3 linked regions of the Bradyrhizobium diazoefficiens genome follow. The protein of the gene in region 2 interacts with the protein of the main gene of each other region in a pairwise test. Links are inferred from orthologs where the notes say so. Each region holds a gene or a part of one and is shown on either strand. Other genes may lie near its edges.

Region 1 (3,813 bases), 380 kb from region 2 along the record:
GGCTGGAAGCCCTACTGGCTCGACACGCTCGCGATCGAGCCCGGCCAGACCCAGCGTATCGCGTTCGCGGCGACCTCACCCGGCCGATGGCTGATCGAATCCGTCATGGCCGACTGGGCCGCGCCGCGGCTGGTGCGCTGGTACGCGGCGGAGTGAGGTGTCGTAGGATGGGTAGAGCGCAGCGAAACCCGTCGGGATCGCGCCGAATTTGAGATAACGGGTTTCGCTGGTGCTCTACCCATCCTACCCGTCATAGCAACAGCTCAGTACTCCACCCCAAGCGCATCATAGATCCGCCGGTGCACTGCCGGCAGGGTCTCGGTCAGGTCCTCGGCGATCAGGCCCGGCCCCGCCTCGCGTCCCGCCTCGCCATGCATCCAGACGCCGATGCTGGCGGCTTCGAAGGCCGGCACGCCCTGCGCCAAAAGCCCGGCAATGATGCCGGAGAGCACGTCGCCGGCGCCGGCGGTGGCGAGCCAGGGCGGCGCGTTGGCGGCGATGGTGGCGCGGCCATCGGGGGCGCCGATCGTCGTGTCCGGCCCCTTCAGCAGCACGACCGCACCGGAGCGTTCGGCGGCGACGCGGACGCGCTCGAGCTTCGAGCGGCCCGGATGTTTGTTGCTGAGGTCGGAGAACAGGCGCGGAAACTCGCCCTCGTGCGGCGTCAGCACCACCGCATTGTCCTGCGAGGTCTTGATCGACTCGAACAGCCGCTCGGGATTGGCGGCAAAACTCGTCAGCGCGTCGGCGTCCAGCACCAGATGCCGCTGCGCGCTCAGCGCGGTATGGACGAGATCGCAGGTACGATCGCCAATGCCCGCGCCAGGGCCGATCATGCAGGTGTCGTAGCGTTTGTCTTCGAGCAGCTGGCCAAATTCGAAAACGGTGTCGACAGGGCGAACCATCACCGCGGTCAGCGCGCTGGCATTGATCGCGAGCGCATCGCGCGGCGTTGCTAGCGTCACGAGGCCCGCGCCGGCCCGCAGCGCGCCGCGCGCGGCGAGCCGCGCAGCCCCCGTCGCAGCCGCATCGCCCGAGACCGCCAGCACATGACCCCGCGCGTATTTGTGGCCGTCGATGCGCGGCACCGGAAAGGCTGCACCCCAGACGGCCGGATCGTTCTCGAAGGTCTGCGGCCTGATCTCGCCCAGCACCGACGCCTCGATGCCGATGTCGGCGACGCTCACGCGGCCGCAATGCATCCGGCCAGGCAGCAAGAGATGCGCCGGCTTCTTGCGGAAGAAGGTGACGGTCTCGGCGGCGTTCACCGCCGCGCCGAGCACGGCGGCGCTGGTGCCGTTGATGCCGCTCGGCAAGTCGACCGCAAGCACCACGGCACCGTTGGCGTTGATCGCCTCGATCATTTCGCGCGCCTCGCCCTCGACGGGACGGCTGAGGCCGGCGCCGAACAGCGCATCGATGATCAGCGCCGGTCGTCCGATCGCCTGCGGATTGAACGGCAGCACTGGATGCTTCCAGCCGCGCGCGGCGGAGGCCGCGTCGCCCTGCAGCTGGTCGCGCTCGCACATCAGGATGACCGAGACCTCGCGCCCCTGCGCGGCGAGCTCGGCGGCTGCGACAAAACCGTCGCCACCATTGTTGCCGGGGCCGGCGACGATCAGGATCGGCCCCTCCTCCACCAGCGCATTGGCGGCTTCGGCGACGGCCTGGCCGGCGCTCAGCATCAGCTTGAAGCCGGGCGTGCCGGCCGCGATGCTGAGCTGGTCAGCGCGCTGCATTTCGGCGTTGGTCAGAATTTCCATGCCACTTCCCTGGTCCAAACGCCTTTTCAACAGGCACGTTCCATGCCGGCCCACCCGATGAAACGACGAACTGCACACATATTGAACCGTTTGCCTATTTCGTAGTCTTCGGTATTTTGGACCGGTCGGCGCCACCTATCAGAGATGCTCGTTAAAAGGCTGATAACGCTTCAATAATCAGGGCATTTGCAACTTGGCATAGACCCTGCTTTCGAGGAAGCCGCTTCGGTTTGTCGTGCTCACTGGCTTTTATCAGGGTGTGGCCGGCCGTTGTTGCCGGAGTGGTCAGGAATTCCGGCATAGCGAAGACACGATCGTGCGTGAGAAAAGCGCATCCTGACGAAGACGTTGCTATTTGATCGAAAGGCCGGGAGGCGCGCAGTGAAGAAAATCGAAGCCATCATCAAGCCATTCAAGCTCGACGAGGTGAAGGAAGCGCTTCAGGAAGTCGGCCTCCAAGGCATCACCGTCACCGAGGCCAAGGGCTTCGGCCGGCAGAAGGGTCACGCCGAGCTTTACCGGGGCGCAGAATACATCGTCGACTTCCTGCCCAAGGTGAAGATCGAGATCGTGATCGGCGACGATCTGGTCGAGCGCGCCATCGACGCGATCCGCCGCGCCGCGCAGACCGGCCGCATCGGCGACGGCAAAATCTTCGTCTCCAACATCGAAGAGGCGATCCGCATCCGGACCGGCGAATCCGGGCTGGACGCTATCTGAGCCGGGTGCTATCCCGCATTTTGCGACACTCTGAAAGAAAATAGGCTGCTTCGGCGGCCTGATTTCGTTTGTGCGGTTGCGCCAACTCGCCGCAAGCGACAACGAATCTGCTCACCTGGAAACCGACCCGCAGAGCCAAAAGGGGTATGCATGAAGACCGCCAAAGACGTCCTGAAATCGATCAAGGACAACGACGTCAAATACGTCGACCTGCGCTTCACCGATCCGCGCGGCAAGTGGCAGCACGTGACGTTCGACGTCAGCATGATCGATGAGGACATTTTCGCCGAAGGGACGATGTTCGACGGTTCCTCGATCGCCGGCTGGAAGGCGATCAACGAATCCGACATGTGCCTGATGCCCGATCCGGTGACCGCGACGATCGATCCGTTCTTCGCCGAGACCACGATGGTGATCACCTGCGACGTGCTCGAGCCGACCACCGGCGAGCCCTACAACCGCGATCCCCGCGGCATCGCCAAGAAGGCCGAGGCCATGGTGAAGTCGATGGGCGTCGGCGACAGCGTGTTCGTCGGCCCCGAGGCCGAGTTCTTCGTGTTCGACGACGTGCGCTATTCGGCCAACCCCTACAACACCGGCTTCCGGCTCGACTCCTCGGAACTGCCGATCAACTCCGACACGGAATATGAAGGCGGCAATCTCGGCCATCGCGTCCGCACCAAGGGCGGCTACTTCCCGGTGCCGCCGCAGGATTCGGTGCAGGACATGCGCTCGGAAATGCTGGGCGCCATGGCCAAGATGGGCGTCAAGGTCGAGAAGCACCATCACGAAGTCGCCTCCGCCCAGCACGAGCTCGGCATGAAGTTCGACACGCTGACGCTGATGGCCGATCACATGCAGATCTACAAATACTGCATCCACCAGGTCGCGCACATCTACGGCAAGACAGCCACCTTCATGCCGAAGCCGGTCTATGGCGACAACGGTTCGGGCATGCACGTGCACCAGTCGATCTGGAAGGACGGCAAACCGGTGTTCGCCGGCAACAAATATGCCGACCTGTCGGAGACCTGCCTGCACTATATCGGCGGCATCATCAGGCACGCCAAGGCGATCAACGCCTTCACCAACCCGTCGACCAACTCCTACAAGCGTCTGGTCCCGGGCTATGAGGCCCCCGTGCTGCTCGCCTATTCCGCGCGCAACCGCTCGGCCTCCTGCCGCATCCCCTACACCGCTTCGCCGAAGGCCAAGCGCGTCGAGGTGCGCTTCCCAGATCCGATGGCCAATCCCTATCTCGGCTTCGCTGCGATGCTGATGGCGGGCCTGGACGGCATCAAGAACAAGATCGATCCGGGTCCGGCGATGG
Region 2 (4,877 bases):
GATCGTGGCCTCTGACCTTCTGGTCAACGGCCCGAGCCGGCAGGACAAGGCGGCAGAAATGGCCAATATCACGCCGCTTTCAGCTCGCCTGATCCGGTAGCTCCGCGTCCTCCGCCGAAATTGCAGCGAGAGCGCGGAACGTTCGGTCCGATCCGGACTTTGCTCACCGCGTCAGCCACAACGGCCAGCGCGATCCGGACAGGCTCAGCTCCGCTTGGTAGGGGAGCTGAGCCACCGTCCGCGAGGAACTAGCCCCCGCTGCGATAGACCTGGATGTCGAGATCTCGGATCTTCTTGCGCAGCGTGTTGCGGTTGAGGCCGAGCAGGTCGGCGGCCCGGATCTGGTTGCCACGGGTGGCGGCGAGCGCCGCCGTGAGCAGCGGAATCTCGATCTCCTTGAGAATGCGGTGATAGAGCCCGGGCGGCGGCACGCCGTTGGGAAAGCCCTGGAAGTGCGAGGACAGATAGGCCTCCACCGCGCCGCCGAGATTGTCGACGCCCTGCTGGACCGCCGCTCCCGGACTGACCGAGGGCGGGGCAAGCTCGCCATCGATAACGGAGGCGGTGATCACGTCCTGCGGATAGAGCGCGGCAAGGCGCCGGGCGAGGTTCTCGAGTTCGCGGACGTTGCCGGGCCAGCGGTGCTGCTTCATCCGCTCCAGCGCCAGCGCATCGAGCTTCTTCGGCGGCAGGCCGTCCTTCTCGGCCAGCGTGAAGAAGTGCCGCACCAGGTCCGGCAGATCTTCGATGCGCTCGCGCAAGGGCGGCAGCCGCAGCGGCACGACGTTGAGGCGGAAGAACAGGTCTTCGCGGAACAGCCCCTGCTGAATCAGGACGCGCAAATCCTTGTTGGAGGCCGCGACGATGCGCACGTCGGTCTTGATCGGGGTACGGCCGCCGACCGTGGTGTACTCGCCCTGCTGCAGCACGCGCAGCAGTCGCGTCTGCGCCTCCATCGGCATGTCGCCGATCTCGTCCAGGAACAGCGTGCCGCCCTCGGCCTGCTCGAACCGGCCGGAGGCACGGGTGTTGGCGCCGGTGAAGGCGCCGCGCTCATGGCCGAACAGCTCGGACTCGATGAGGTCGCGCGGGATCGCCGCCATGTTGACGGCGACGAACGGGCCGTTGCGGCGCTTGCCGTAATCGTGCAGCGCGCGCGCCACCAGCTCCTTGCCGGTGCCGGACTCGCCGGTGATCATCACGGTGAGGTCGGTCTGCATCAGCCGCGCCAGCACGCGGTAGATTTCCTGCATCGCGGGCGAGCGGCCGACCAGCGGGATCGCCTCCATTTCGGCGTCCTCGTCCGGGGTCGAGACCCGTTCCTTCGGCTCGGCCAGCGCGCGGCCGACGATGGCGATCAGTTCCTTCAGGTCGAAGGGCTTTGGCAGATATTCGTAGGCGCCGCGCTCGGAGGCGCGGATCGCCGTCATGAACGTGTTTTGCGCGCTCATGACGATGACAGGCAGATTCGGCCGCATCTTCTTGATACGAGGCAGCAGGTCGAAGGCGTTTTCATCCGGCATCACCACGTCGGTGATGACGAGATCGCCCTCCCCCTGGCTGACCCATCGCCATAGCGTGGCGGCGTTGCCGGTCAGCCTGACTTCATATCCGGCCCGGGAAAGTGCCTGATTGAGAACCGTGCGGATGGCGGTGTCGTCATCAGCTACGAGAATGCTACCTGCGGGCATTGTTGATCCTCATTTTGCCCCCTGTGATGCAGACGACGACTTCCCGGCAGAGCCGTCGCGACTGCTGTGATCGGCGGTTTTGACCGATGTCGAGTACATCGGCATCAGCACGCGGAAGTTGGTTTTGCGCGGCTGAGACTCGCATTCGATGATGCCCCCGTGATCGCCGACGATCTTGGCGACCAGCGCCAGACCGAGGCCAGAGCCGGTCTGCTTGGTGGTCACGAAGGGGTCGAACAAATTGGGCAGAAGGTCGTCCGGCACGCCTGGTCCATTGTCCCTCACGCAGAATTCCAGCGGCAGGGATACCCGGGTTTTTTGACCGGGGACTGACAGGCGCACACCCGGGCGAAATGCGGTGGTGAGCTGAATCTCGGCGTCAGGGACGTCGATCAGCGCTTCGGCGGCGTTCTTCACCAGATTGAGGAACACCTGGATCAGCTGGTCCTGGTTCGCCAGCACCGGCGGCAGCGAGGGATCGTAGTCCTCGATGAAGCGGATATTGCGGGCAAAGCCCGACTGCGCCAGCCGCTTGACGTGATCGAGCACCGAATGGATGTTGACGGGACCGCGCATCACGGGCCGTTCGTCGCCGAACACCTCCATGCGATCGACCAGCGTCACGATGCGGTCGGCCTCGTCGCAGATCAGCCGCGTCAGCATGCGATCTTCGGAGGACGCTTGCTGTTCAAGAAGCTGGGCTGCGCCGCGGATGCCGGAGAGCGGGTTCTTGATCTCATGCGCCAGCATCGCGGCCAGCGCGATCACCGAGCGCGCGGCGCTGCGATGGGTGAGCTGGCGGTCCATCTTGTCGGCGATGGAGCGCTCCTGGAGCATTACCACGATATGGCCGGGCCGGTCGGTCATCGGGGCGACGTGCAAATCGACCTGGCGGTCGCCTCCCATGCGTGGCGTGCCGAGGTCGACCTTGTATTCGTTGACCGGCGAGTTCGACGAGCGCACCTGATCGATCAGCGCCAGCAACGGGCTGCCGAACGGCACCAGCTCTTTCAGCGACTGCCGCTTCAAGAACTGCGTCGAAATCTCGAAAAAGGCTTCGGTCGCGATATTGGCGCCAACGATCTTGCCGTCCGGCCCGATCATCAGCACGGGGTTCGGCAAGGCATCGAGGATTGCGTCGCTGTCGGACGGCCGGCGATGTTCAGCGGCTGAGCTCATACAGCAGCGCTCCATGCGAAGTCGTCGAAAGCATCCTGCAGCGACTGGTGGACGAGGCGCGGATCCTCGGAGGTGAGGATTTTCTGACGCCAGGCCTTCAGCTTCTCGACCGGCGCGCCGCTGGCATCGGCGGCAACATCGAGCGCCCAGCCGAGATGTTTTCGCGCGTGCCTGAGGCCAATGCGCAGACCATAGAGCGCGCAGACACCTTCATAGAGCGTGCGAACGTAGTGCAGCTGGATCTCGAGCGACGGAATGGCTTCAACGGCTCCGCCCTTGAGGCGGCGGCCAATCTCGCCGGGCAGCCAGGGCTGCCCTTGCGCGCCGCGACCGATCATCACGGCATCAGCGCCGGAGGCCTCTAACGCGGCGAGCGCCTTCTCGAAGCTGGTGATGTCGCCATTGACGACCAGCGGAATGGAGATGGCCTCGCGAACAGCACGGATCGCATCCCAATCGGCTTCGCCCTTGTAGAACTGGCAACGGGTGCGGCCATGCACGGTCACGAGTTTGACGCCGGCAGCTTCCGCGCGGCGCGCCAATTCCGGCGCGTTGCGGTTGCGGTCGTCCCAGCCGAGCCGCATCTTCAGCGTCACCGGCACCTTCACCGCGGCGATGGTCGCATCGATCAGGCTGACCGCGTGATCGAGGTCACGCATCAGAGCCGAGCCGGACTGGCCGCCGGTGACGTGACGGGCCGGACAGCCCATGTTGATGTCGATGATGTCGGCGCCCTCGGCCTCCGCGATGCGGGCGCCTTCGGCCATCCAATGCGCCTCGCAGCCGGCGAGCTGGACCACATGCGGGCCGATTCCGGTCGCTTCGCAGCGCAACCGGGACATCCGGTGACCGTTGGCGAGCTCGTCGCTGGCGGTCATTTCGGAGACGACGAGACCGGCGCCAAGCTCGGCGGCTAGCCGGCGGACGGGCGAGTCGGTGACCCCCGACATCGGCGCCAGGAAGACCGGGGTAGCGACATCGATATCGCCTATTTTCAACGGCTTAGAGCCTGATACTGCCGAGCCGGTCACAGGGGTCCCGTTGTATGGGCAGGGCCTCATCGCATCTGCCATGACCTATCTTGCGCACAATTCTTGTGCAGTCAAGCACCATGCCTACAGTTTAGACAGTTCTCTAAATCTTTCAAGTGCAGTGCAGCAAAGTGCTATCTCCCACAATCCGGAGAAACCCCCTTTTTTTGCGGGCCTGCCGTGCTAGAGGCATTCCAACAATCACCCTCCCCGACTCCATTCATCAGCAACTGAGTATTTGAGTCCTATGGCGAAACCACAGCGCACCGCAGTCGTCCTCGTCGCGGCCGGACGTGGCCTGCGCGCAGGCGCCGGCGGGCCGAAGCAGTATCGGACGATCGGCGGCGTGCCCGTGATCCATCGCGCCATGGAAGCCTTCAGCCGCCACCCCGACGTGTTTGCGGTGCAGCCGGTGGTGAACCCCGACGACAGCGCCATGTTCACGGCAGCGGTCGCAGGCCTCAAGCACGAGGCGCCGGCCAGTGGCGGTGCGACGCGGCAAGCTTCGGTGCTCGCCGGTCTCGAAGCGCTGGCGAAGCACGCGCCGGACATCGTCCTGATCCACGACGCCGCGCGGCCCTTCGTCAAGGCAGGCGTGATCTCACGCGCGATCGATGCGGCGAGCCGCACCGGCGCTGCGATCCCCGTCGTTGCCGTCACCGACACCATCAAGGTCACTGGCGAGAGCGGCGATGTCCAGGACACGCCGGACCGGGCGTCCTTGCGAATCGCCCAGACGCCGCAATCCTTTCGCTTCGACGTCATCCTCGAGGCGCATCGTCGCGCGGCAAAGGAGGGACGCAGCGATTTCACCGACGATGCCGCGATTGCCGAATGGGCGGGATTGACGGTTGCAACCTTTGAAGGCGATGTTGCCAACATGAAGCTCACCACTCCCGAGGATTTCGTGCGCGAGGAAGCGCGCCTGGCAAGCCTGCTCGGCGACATCAGGACCGGGACCGGCTATGACGTCCAT
Region 3 (3,825 bases), 3.8 Mb from region 2 along the record:
CCATCACACCGGCCTCCGGCTTCGTCGCGCCGTGGCACGGCATCGTCATCGGCATCGTTGCCGGCGCGGTCTGCTACTGGGCCTGTACCTGGCTGAAGCATCGCTTCGACTATGACGATTCACTCGACGTGTTCGGCGTCCACGGCATCGGCGGCCTGACCGGCACGCTGCTCGCCGGCGTGTTCGCGACCAGCGCGATCGGCGGCACCGCCGGCCTGCTCGAAGGTCATCCGCAGCAGCTTCTGATCCAGTTCTACGGCGTCGCCGTCACCTTCGTCTGGTCGGCCGGCGTGAGTTTTGTGCTGCTCAAGCTGGTCGGCCTGTTCGTGCCCTTGCGGGTGTCGCGCGAGCAGGAGCTGGAGGGCCTCGATATCACCCAGCACGGCGAGGCGCTTCAGTAATCGGGGCTTGCGCAACACATAAGCACGTGCTTATGTGTCGTCATGATCGAAGCCGACATCTTCAAGGCGCTGGCCGACCCGACCCGCCGCAAGGTCTTTGAGAAACTCGCTGGCGGCAGCCTGAATGCCAGCGCCTTGCGCGACGGATTGGAGATCAGCCAGCCGGCGATGTCGCAGCATCTTTCGGTGCTGCGCGCGGCAGGGCTCGTGCGCGAACAGCGGCAGGGCCGCTTTGTGAATTACGAAGTCGATCCGGACGGAATCGCCGCCATCGGGACATGGCTCGCGCGCTACCGTGCCTATTGGCCGAAGCGCATGGCAGCACTCGCCGACCTCTTGAAGGACATGGACCAATAAAGGACCTGGATCAATAAGGACCTGGATCAATGAGCGACGCCATGAAGCCTGATCGCCCCGATGCAAAGCTGGTGCTCGAATTCGATTTCGATGCACCGCCGCCAAAAGTCTGGCGTGCCGTGACCATCCCTGAATTGCGTCAGCGCTGGTTGCCCGATTGCGACCTGGCAGGCGCCGAGCCGGAATCGTCGATCCCGGGCGAAGAGGTCCGCTACCATATCCGCGATTCCGAACCGCCGTTTCGCGAGAGCCACGTTATCTTCCGGATCGAGCCGAACGAGGACGGCGGCACGCGCTTCCGCATCATCCAGCAGGCCTGCGACGTCAGCGTAAAACTGCCGCAGCCGGCCAATACCAATTGCTGCCTGATGCGCGCAGCGGCCTAGCAAAAAAGAATTTGTCATCTACAGAAATGGGAGGTCGCCGATGCGCGACATGCTTCAGCTCGTCCCTATGGTCGTCGAACAATCCGCGCGCGGCGAACGATCCTTCGACATCTATTCGAGGCTGCTGCGCGAACGCATCATCTTCCTGAACGGCGAGGTCAACGACGCCCTGTCCGGGCTGGTCTGCGCGCAGCTGCTGTTCCTCGAAGCCGAGAATCCCCACAAACCGATCAACCTCTACATCAACTCCTATGGCGGCGTGGTCACCAGCGGATTTGCGATGTACGACACAATGCAGTTCATCAAGGCGCCGGTTCATACGCTGTGCATGGGCACCGCGCGCTCGATGGGTTCGTTCCTGCTGATGGCCGGCGAGCCCGGTCACCGCGCCGCTTTGCCCAATGCAAGCCTTCACGTGCATCAGCCGCTCGGCGGCTTCCAGGGCCAGGCCTCCGACATCCTGATCCACGCCAACGAGATGCAGGAGACCAAACGACGCATCATCCGGCTCTACGCGCAACATTGCCGGCGCTCCGAGGCGGAGGTGGAACGAACCCTGGACCGCGACCACTTCATGACCGCGCAGCAAGGCGTCGAATGGGGACTGATCGACCGGGTGTTTGCCGCGCGCGACGCGGCCTGACGGTCTCGGTCGGCGCGCGTATCCCACGGGCGCGAATCCGGGCTCGAAGCGCGCGAGCGCGTCGCTCCGTAGTTCGATACCTCTCGGTTGCCCGGCGTGTGGGCATCAATTGTGTCGACAGCCTGTCATGCCTGCTTTTTCATCAGCCCTGATCATGGATTGAGCGCGACGTATTAGCACACTCCGGCACAACACCCGTCAAAGGCGAAAACCCCCGTTTTCATAATCCGTTAGGCAACGCGCCCGATCTGGCACGGCATTTGATTCTAGGGGTCGAGGCTGTGCCCGCGTAGTGAACTTCTCCCTCGTGGCGAACCAGTCGAGACACGCCCGGCCATGTCCGGACCGGGCCAAGCGGGGATAGGACCCATGAAAATTGTTATGGCGATCATCAAGCCATTCAAGCTGGAAGAAGTCCGCGACGCCCTGACCGCCATCGGCGTTCACGGTCTCACGGTGACGGAAGTCAAGGGATATGGCCGCCAGAAAGGCCACACGGAAATCTACCGCGGCGCCGAATATGCCGTGAGCTTCCTGCCCAAGATCAAGATCGAGGTCGCGATCGCCTCCGAGCAGGTCGACAAGACCATCGATGCCATCACGTCCGCGGCGAAAACCGGACAGATCGGCGACGGCAAGATCTTCGTCATCAACCTCGACCATGCGGTTCGCATCCGCACCGGCGAGGCCGATGCCGCGGCCCTCTGATTTCGCGCTCAACATTTACCAATCAGGAGTGAATATAATGACGTTCAAGCGTCCCTATGGCGCGGGATTGGCGGCTCTCGCAGTCGGCCTGTTCGCTGCGACCGCAGCCTATGCCGAGCCGACGATCAACAAGGGAGACAACGCCTGGATGCTGACATCGACAGTGCTCGTGCTGTTGATGACCATCCCCGGCCTCGCGCTGTTCTATGGCGGCCTCGTCCGTTCCAAGAACATGCTCTCGGTCCTGATGCAGGTATTCTACACCGTCTGCGTCGTTACCGTGATCTGGGCCGTGTACGGCTACAGCCTCGCCTTCACCGGCGGCTCCGACTTCATCGGCGGCTTCTCCAAGGCCTTCATGATGGGCGTCACCACCGATTCGAAGGCCGCGACCTTCTCGGTCGACGCCAACATCTCGGAGCTCATCTATATGTGCTTCCAGATGACCTTCGCGGCGATCACGCCCGCCCTCATCGTCGGCGCCTTTGCCGAGCGCATGAAGTTCGCGGCGATCGCCCTGTTCATCCCGCTCTGGGTCACGCTGATCTACTTCCCGATCGCGCACATGGTCTGGTACTGGCCCGGCCCGGACGCGATCCAGGATGCGGCCAAGGCGCTCGCCGCTGCGGCTGATGGAGCAGCAAAGACCGCGGCCCAGGCCAAGCTCGACGAGATCAACGCCGACGCCGGCTGGATCTTCAAGGCGGGCGCGATCGACTTCGCAGGCGGCACCGTGGTGCACATCAACGCCGGCATCGCAGGCCTCGTCGGCGCTCTCCTGATCGGCAAGCGCGTCGGTTACGGCAAGGAGTTGATGGCCCCGCACTCGCTGACCATGTCGATGATCGGCGCCTCGCTGCTCTGGGTCGGCTGGTTCGGCTTCAACGCCGGCTCCAACCTCGAAGCCAACGGCGGCGCTGCGCTTGCCATGACCAACTCCTTCGTCGCCACCGCAGCCGCTGCGCTGTCGTGGATGTTCGCGGAGTGGATCATCAAGGGTCACCCGTCGGTGCTCGGCGTCATCTCCGGCGCCGTCGCGGGCCTCGTGGCCGTGACGCCTGCCGCCGGCTTCGCCGGCGTGATGGGCGCGATCGTCCTCGGCCTCGTGGTCGGCGTGGTCTGCCTGTTCTTCTGCACCGTCGTGAAGAACGCGCTCGGCTACGATGACTCGCTCGACGTGTTCGGCGTGCACTGCATCGGCGGCATCGTCGGCGCCCTCGGCACCGGCATCCTGGTGAATCCTGCTCTCGGCGGCGCCGGGATCATGGACTACACCGCGATCCCGCCGAAGGTGGCCGATTACGACTTCGCGGTCCAGATGCTCGCCCAG

What was found.
Region 1: the proteins of JJB99_RS19815 (region 2) and JJB99_RS18010 interact in binary tests that used the Escherichia coli proteins (3 or more experiments, as listed by UniProt). The link is inferred for Bradyrhizobium diazoefficiens from one-to-one orthologs.
Region 3: the proteins of JJB99_RS19815 (region 2) and JJB99_RS01520 interact in binary tests that used the Escherichia coli proteins (3 or more experiments, as listed by UniProt). The link is inferred for Bradyrhizobium diazoefficiens from one-to-one orthologs.

Annotation. Positions count from the first base shown.
Region 1 is NZ_CP067100.1:3,795,957-3,799,769, reverse strand. What follows is about bases 939-3,813. They hold JJB99_RS18010 (P-II family nitrogen regulator), read left to right. Parts: upstream 939-2,144; coding sequence 2,145-2,483; downstream 2,484-3,813. Other genes in these bases: glnA (type I glutamate--ammonia ligase), read left to right, coding at 2,634-3,813; JJB99_RS18015 (NAD(P)H-hydrate dehydratase), read right to left, coding at 939-1,763. Outside these bases: JJB99_RS18020 (multicopper oxidase family protein), read left to right, coding at 1-156; more of JJB99_RS18015, read right to left, coding at 264-938. UniProt on the Escherichia coli protein: P-II indirectly controls the transcription of the glutamine synthetase gene (glnA). P-II prevents NR-II-catalyzed conversion of NR-I to NR-I-phosphate, the transcriptional activator of GlnA. When P-II is uridylylated to P-II-UMP, these events are reversed.
Region 2 is NZ_CP067100.1:4,177,904-4,182,780, forward strand. The notes cover bases 786-3,785. They hold JJB99_RS19815 (two-component system sensor histidine kinase NtrB), read right to left. Parts: upstream 2,871-3,785; coding sequence 1,701-2,870; downstream 786-1,700. Other genes in these bases: ntrC (nitrogen regulation protein NR(I)), read right to left, coding at 786-1,691; dusB (tRNA dihydrouridine synthase DusB), read right to left, coding at 2,867-3,785. In the rest of the region: JJB99_RS19805 (hypothetical protein), read left to right, coding at 1-100; more of ntrC, read right to left, coding at 249-785; more of dusB, read right to left, coding at 3,786-3,868; JJB99_RS19825 (bifunctional 2-C-methyl-D-erythritol 4-phosphate cytidylyltransferase/2-C-methyl-D-erythritol 2,4-cyclodiphosphate synthase), read left to right, coding at 4,149-4,877.
Region 3 is NZ_CP067100.1:332,479-336,303, reverse strand. The notes cover bases 939-3,825. They hold JJB99_RS01520 (P-II family nitrogen regulator), read left to right. Parts: upstream 939-2,156; coding sequence 2,157-2,495; downstream 2,496-3,825. Other genes in these bases: JJB99_RS01515 (ammonium transporter), read left to right, coding at 2,533-3,825; JJB99_RS01525 (ATP-dependent Clp protease proteolytic subunit), read left to right, coding at 1,185-1,787; JJB99_RS01530 (SRPBCC family protein), read left to right, coding at 939-1,144. In the rest of the region: JJB99_RS01540 (ammonium transporter), read left to right, coding at 1-401; JJB99_RS01535 (ArsR/SmtB family transcription factor), read left to right, coding at 444-758; more of JJB99_RS01530, read left to right, coding at 788-938. UniProt on the Escherichia coli protein: Involved in the regulation of nitrogen metabolism. Regulates the activity of its targets by protein-protein interaction in response to the nitrogen status of the cell.